One region of the Caballeronia sp. NCF2 genome, then DNA from elsewhere that is predicted to be linked to it. Evidence: predicted binding sites of a transcription regulator. Region 1 holds the regulator's gene; each other region holds the start of a gene.

The links. Region 1 encodes FliA, which starts transcription of late flagellar genes. Its sites were predicted from a motif close to CTAAAGTTTNNNNNNNNNNNGCCGNTA; they were not measured.
Region 2: motA (flagellar motor stator protein MotA) is a predicted target of FliA. The motif match lies at 926-952, and genes of this name have one in related genera.
Region 3: fliS (flagellar export chaperone FliS) is a predicted target of FliA. The motif match lies at 1,170-1,196, and genes of this name have one in related genera.

What each region holds. Positions count from the first base shown of each region.
Region 1 is NZ_JALQDN010000037.1:30,429-32,692, reverse strand. Features, by position in the region: gene NCS02_RS13920 (MinD/ParA family ATP-binding protein) at 1-543, shown strand, start outside; gene NCS02_RS13915 (RNA polymerase sigma factor FliA) at 562-1,293, shown strand; gene NCS02_RS13910 (GGDEF domain-containing protein) at 1,300-2,264, opposite strand, start outside.
Region 2 is NZ_JALQDN010000001.1:245,912-248,175, forward strand. Features, by position in the region: gene flhC (flagellar transcriptional regulator FlhC) at 1-272, shown strand, start outside; gene NCS02_RS01165 (YfiM family lipoprotein) at 290-712, opposite strand; gene motA (flagellar motor stator protein MotA) at 998-1,858, shown strand; gene motB (flagellar motor protein MotB) at 1,884-2,264, shown strand, end outside.
Region 3 is NZ_JALQDN010000035.1:48,980-51,243, forward strand. Features, by position in the region: gene fliK (flagellar hook-length control protein FliK) at 1-177, opposite strand, end outside; gene NCS02_RS13650 (flagellar protein FliT) at 231-560, opposite strand; gene fliS (flagellar export chaperone FliS) at 590-1,009, opposite strand; gene fliE (flagellar hook-basal body complex protein FliE) at 1,252-1,626, opposite strand; gene fliF (flagellar basal-body MS-ring/collar protein FliF) at 1,898-2,264, shown strand, end outside.

The DNA.
Region 1 (2,264 bases):
ATCGTGCTGATCGATGCGCAACTCGATCGCCACGGCGCGCTGTCGACGCTCGCGGCGCAGGCGCATGACTTTCTTATTGTGACGCGGGTAGCCGCGTCGGCGATCACCGAGGCGTATGCGTGCATGAAACGACTGCACTACGCCCATGCGATCGGCCAGTTCCGCGTGCTCGTCAATCACGTGCAGAACCCGGCCGACGCGGCGGTCGCGTTCGACAACCTGTCGGGCGTCGCGAGCCGGTATCTGGCCGTGTCGCTCGTGCAGGCGGGATATGTGTCCGAGGATGCGCGCGTCGCTCGGGCGATGGAACTCTCACGCTGTGCAGTCGAAGCGTTCCCGGCCACGGCCGCGGCGCGCGACTACCGCGCAATCGCGGCGGAGCTCCTGCACTGGCCGATGCGCCCCGCGCCTTATATGCGCGATGCGGGCGGCCAGGCCGACGCGCGAAATCCGGTTAGCGACTCTGTACAGGGCGCGCGGGAGGCGTCGCATCGTGCGGCTGCGCTTCACGACTTTGCATTGAGCAGCACGGCGTCGATGTGATCAAGATAGGTGACCAAGATGTATAACGCCCAAGGCAAACTCTCACAGTCGGAAGTGCTGACGAAATACGCACCGCTCGTTCGACGGCTGGGGCTTCAACTCGTCGCCAAGATGCCGGCGAGCGTCGATCTCGACGATCTCATTCAGGCCGGCATGATCGGCCTGCTGGACGCGGCGAGCCGCTACAAGGAAGATCAGGGCGCGCAGTTCGAAACATATGCGAGCCAGCGCATCCGCGGCGCGATGCTGGATGAGCTCCGCGCGAACGACTGGCTGCCGCGCAGCATGCGCAAGACGTCGCGCGAAGTGGAATCGGCGGTGCACAAGGTCGAGCAGAACCTCGGCCGCGCGGCGAGCGAGCAGGAAATCGCCGAGCACATGAAGATGCCGCTCGACGAATATCAGTCGATGCTTCAGGACTTGCACGGCAGCCAGCTGATCTATTACGAAGACTTCGATCGCTCCGCCGACGACGAGCCGTTCCTCGACCGCTATTGCGTCGATCGTTCGGATCCGCTGTCCGCGCTGCTCGACGACAGCCTTCGCGGCGCGCTGATCGAAGCCATCGACAAGCTGCCCGAGCGCGAGAAGCTCCTGATGAGCCTCTATTACGAACGCGGCCTGAACCTGCGCGAAATCGGCGCGGTGATGGAAGTGAGCGAGTCGCGCGTGTGTCAGTTGCACAGCCAAGCGGTCGCGCGTCTGCGCACGAAGCTGCGCGAGCAGGCGTGGACGAGCGTCGAGGCCTGACGTTCCCTAGCTGATCTCGAAGTCCCGCGTCTCGGCGAAGACCGTTTTCCCTTCGCCGAGACTTTTCGCGCGGTACATCGCGCGGTCGGCGGCGCGCAGCACGGCGGTCATGCCGGTTTGATGCGCGGACGCCGCGCTCGAAAGCAGGCATGCGCCGATGCTCGCCGATACCGACACCGGCCGCTCCTGCACCGACGTAATTTCGCCGAGCGCCGAATGGATGTTGTCGGCCACCGACAACACGGCGTCGCGGTCGCGCATCTGATGCGCGAGCACGACGAACTCGTCGCCGCCCAGACGCGCGATGGTGTCCGACTTGCGCATGCGCTTCGCGAGCGAGTCCGCGAAGGCTTGCAGCAGCAGATCGCCGACGGCGTGACCGTAGGTATCGTTCACTTCCTTGAAGCCGTCGAGATCGATCAGAAGGAGCGCGATGGCGTGATCGCCATTGGCTTCGGGCGCGTTCATCGCGCGATCGACGACTCTTTCCAGCGCGTACCGGTTCGACAGACCCGTGAGCGGATCGGTCGATGCCTGACGCGCTAGATCGCGATTCGCGTTGCCGAGCCGATCGACGAGCACGCTCAGATACACCGATGCGCCGAGTACGCTCAGCGCGAGCCCGATCGCGGCGGGAAGATTCTCGTGCCACCACGGCTGCCAGACGGCTATCGCCGTGACGATGATGAGCGCCGTCGCGCACGATACGGCGAGCGTGCGCTTGCCGTATCGGCATCCCGAACCGATCAGAAACCAGAACATCACCCAGAGAAGCGGCAGCGCCCTTGCGCCGCCCGCGGCGAGCGCGAGCCCGAGGATCGTCTGATCGGCGATGGTCGTGACGGTCAGGCGCGCAACAGAAGGCGCGCTCATGCGGCTGACGATCAGAAGCGTGATCGCCCCATAAGACACATAGAGCGCGACGAGGCGCGTGGTCAGGAAGGCATCGTGTGAAGGGCGGAGCCACGCGA
Region 2 (2,264 bases), on a different contig from region 1:
CGATCGTGAAAAGCTACCGCCTCTATCTCGAACACGCGGCGCTGTACGGCGACGAACCCGTGCTGTCGCTCACGCGCGCGTGGACGCTCGTGCGCTACTTCGAATCCGGCATGCTCCAGACCAACGTCTGCACGCGCTGCCGCGGACGTTTCGTCGCACATGCATACGAACTGCGCGCCGGTTACGTGTGCGGCCTCTGCCAGCCGCCATCGCGCGCGGGCAAGACGCGCAAGGCGGGCGCGGACCGCGAAGCGGGGCGGATCGCCGCCTGATCCGCGCCCGCGTCCGTCTAAAAGCGATCGTGGTACGAAAGCCCGACGGTCATCCCGTGCGGCGTGCGCTGATACATGATCGCCCAATGCGTCGCCGATGCGCCGATCCACGCACCCAGCGCGTCGGCGGCCAGATGCTTGTAGGAGAAGCCGTCCGTGCGGCAGGTTCCGTCGACGATTTCCTTCACCAAGCCCGGCGCAGTGCCGATCAACGTGCCGTAGACGACCGGATGGTCCGAGCCGCGCGTCAAATAGGCGCCGAGCGCGCCGAACGGCGCGGACGCGGCCACGTGGGCAAGTTTGTCGGAGCCGGTCCAGCTATCCGATGTCTGCATACGCCAGCCGCCGCGCGAACCGCTGCAGTCGAAACCCGCATGCGCGAATGAACTCGCGGTCACTGTCAGCGCGAGCGCGCTGGCCTGTTTCATTGGTCTTGTCATCGTTCTCTCCGATTTCACGACTTCGCGTCTCCAACAAAACTGAACGCGCGTTCGTATTATCGGCAGGAAATGTGATGTTTCGTGTCGAACGGGAAAATTTTGTTTCGCCGTTAGGAAAAGTTCGAGATTTCAGCGATTGAGACGCAGATTTTGCGAAACAGCGAGAAGGCCGCGCGGCAAACCGCACGGAACGTACAGCGGTTTGACCGTGCCCCAAAGTTTTCCGGTCGAGTGCCGTAAACCACTTAACGGCGGTCTTACCGCATCAAACGTGAGGACTCGACTGTGCTGATTTTCATTGGATCGCTCGTGACATTGCTGTCCGTCTTCGGCGGCTATGCCATCGAAGGCGGCCACCTTGGCGCGCTCATGCAGCCGGTCGAAATTCTGATGATCGCGGGCGCGGGCGTCGGCGCGTTCATCCTCGGCAACAACGTCAAGACCATCAAGGCGACGATTCAGGTGCTGCCGACGCTCTTCAAGGGCGCGAAGTACGACAAGAGCATGTACATGGAGCTGATGGGCCTGCTCTACGTGCTGCTCGCGAAAGCGCGCAAGGAAGGCACGCTCGCGCTCGAAGCGGATATCGAAGATCCGGCGAAGAGCCCGGTGTTCAGCCAGTACCCGAAGATTCTCGCGGACCATCACATCGTCGAATTCCTGACGGATTACCTGCGCCTCATGGTGAGCGGCAATATGAACGCGTTCGAGATCGAAAGCCTCATGGACGAGGAAATCGAGACGCATCACGTCGAAGGCGAAGCGCCGGCGCACGCGCTCACCAAGGTCGGCGACGCGATGCCCGCGTTCGGCATCGTCGCGGCGGTGATGGGCGTCGTGCACACGATGGCCTCCGCCGATCAGCCGCCCGCGATTCTCGGCGAGATGATCGCGCAGGCGCTCGTCGGCACCTTCCTCGGCATTCTGCTTTCGTACGGCTTCATCGGACCGCTCGCGAACGTCGCGGAACAGCGCGTCGCGGAGCAGACCAAGATGTTCCAGTGCATCAAGGTGACGATCCTCGCGAGCCTGAATGGCTACGCCCCCGCGATCGCGGTGGAATTCGGCCGCAAGGTGCTGTTCTCGACGGAGCGCCCGTCGTTCTCCGAGCTGGAAGAACACGTGCGCAAGGTCAAGTCGAAGTGACTTCCGCCATAGTCGAGACACAGCGATGAGCAACGATACCGATCGCCCGATATTCATCAAGCGCGTCGTCGCGGGCAAGAAAGGCCATCACGGCGGCGCGTGGAAACTCGCCTACGCGGACTTCATGACCGCGATGATGGCGTTCTTCCTGCTGATGTGGCTGCTTTCGTCGACGTCGCCGGTGCAGCGGCGCGGCATCGCCGAATATTTTCAGATGCCGCTCAAGGCCGCGATGGTCGGCGGCAAGACCGTCGGCATGGACAACAGCATCATCATGGGCGGCGGCCGCGACATTTCCAGCACCGACGCAGGCGCCGCGCGCAAGACCGATGGCGCCACGCAGCTCGCGCAGCGCGCCTCGTCCGACACCGACGAAGAACTGCTCAAGTCCGCGCAGGGCGAGCTC
Region 3 (2,264 bases), on a different contig from region 1:
TCCCGCCGCCACGGCGGGCGCGCCGACGGTCTGCGGCATGTCCGGCTGCGTCGTCTGCCCGACGCTCGTGCCCGTCACGCCGCTGCCGCTCACGCCGCCCGGCGCGCGAATCGCGGACATCAGGAGCTCGGTGCGGCTGGCGAGCAACGATGCGATCGCAGAATCGAGTCCAGTCATGCCCACATCCTCGTAAGCGCCGGCCGGATCGTCCGGCGGGCGCGGAACCGCGGCTAGCGCAGTCCGATCATTTTCTTCAGTACGCGGGCCGGGCTGTTGACCGTGAAGAGCGCGGACAGGCGCGCGAGACTCGGCGAGGTCAGATCGCGGATCGCGGCGTCGTCGGCGAGAATCTTCTTCACGAGGTCCAGCTTGCGTGCGCGGGCGGTTTCGTCGAGATCCGAACCAGTATCGACTTCCTTCAGGCGGTCGACCAGCTCGCGATAGGTGCCCTGCAACGCCTTCAGCTCGCTCCATTCGCCACCGCGCGCGGCCACCAGCATCTGACCGGAAACCGCCGCAATGGCCTCGTAGTGGGCGAAATATTCTTGTGTCGTCTTCATTCTTTCGAGGCAGTCGACGCTCATACCCGTCATGCGGGCACGGCGGTCATTTGCGCCACTTCCTGTCCAATTCCGACCCAGGCTTCTTCCAGCGTCGCGAGCAGGCCGTCGACTTCGACGAGCATCGACTCGTTCTGCTTGATGTTCGCCTCGAGCAGCCGGCGCGTCATATACGTGTACAGCGCGTCCAGCCGTTGCGCGATCTCGCCGCCCGCATCCTTGTTGAGCGCCTGCTGCAATCCGCTCTCGATGATGCTGATGGCCTTGCCGATCGCCGCGCCGCGCGCGCCGACGTTGTTCTGCTGCAGATGCATGCGCGCCTGCGCGATCGCCTGACGCGCGCCTTGATACAGCATCACGATCAGCCTGTGCGGGCTCGCTCCGATCACCCCTGTCTGAACGCCCACGCGTGCGTAGGCGCTGGCTCCTGCGTGTCCTGGGGAATACATCTCTCGGGTTCTCCTTATGCGATGCCGCAGCGTGCGCGGGCTTCAAGCGGACGCCGTGCCGCTCGTCCTGATCCGTGTGGGTCCGGTAAAACCGGTGAGAGACGAGCGTGCCGCCCGCCTCAAGCGGGCGAACCATCGTTCGCCGTGCCGTTACCGGGGTTATCGGAAAAACGCGGCAAAGCTTTAGGACTCAAGGCTCTAGAGCAATCGCGAGGATCGAGGGACGGATCATGTGAAGACCGTCAGACGGAGATCTGCATGATGTCGTTGTAGGCCGACACGAGCTTGTTGCGCACCTGCAGGCCGAACTGCAGGCCGACGTTCGCCTTCTGCATGTCGACCATCACGTCGTTGAGCGACACGTTCGGCGCGCCGATTTCGAATGCGTGCGCCTCGCCGAGTGCCTTGTTCTGGTTGTCGCTGATCTTGTCGATGGACGATTTCAGCGCGTCGGCGAAGCTGCCGGCGCTCGCCGCGCCCGATGTCCCGCTCTGCCCCATGACGGCGCCCGACGCGACGGACGCGGCGTTTGCGGCGCCGGTGCCGCCGGCGGCTTGCGACGCCATCGACTGAATGGCCGACATAGCCGAGGAAAGCGGATTGATCGGAAAGTTCATGTTGACTCCGGATGACAGGAAATAACGGGTGCCGCTCGTGGCGGAGACCCGATGCCCGGCCCGCATTTGCGGAGGTTCGCCGAGTACGAAAAAGATTAGCAGCCGGCGGTTTTTCAAAGCGCGGGAAGAACGGGGAAAACCCCGCTCTATTCGCCGAATCGACTTGCAATCTTCTGCGGATAATCCCCATCGTGAAAAGTCCTCCACCGCCGCTTACATGGAAGCGGGAAGCGGCGGAGGGGAACCTCAGGATTCGGAGCTTCGACGCTAAATGGAAACGCCCAACAACTCACTCATCACGCCCGACGCCAGAATGGGCCTGGCGGGCGCACAGCCGGGCGCAGCCGGAACGGCCACCGCCGGCGCGAGCCTCGCGGGCGGCGCGGGAGCCGACTTCGGCGGCTTCGCGCAGCGCATGCCGATGCTCAACCAGTTCCGCTCGAATCCGCGCGTGCCGCTCATCGTGGCCGTCGCGATTCTGGTGATGGTGGTCGCGGGCCTCGTCATGTGGTCGCGCCAGCCGGACTATCGCGTGCTCTTTTCCAATCTGTCAGACCGGGACGGCGGCGCAATCGTTGCCGCGCTCCAGCAGGGCAACATTCCGTACAAGCTCTCCGACGGCGGCGGCGCCATTCTCG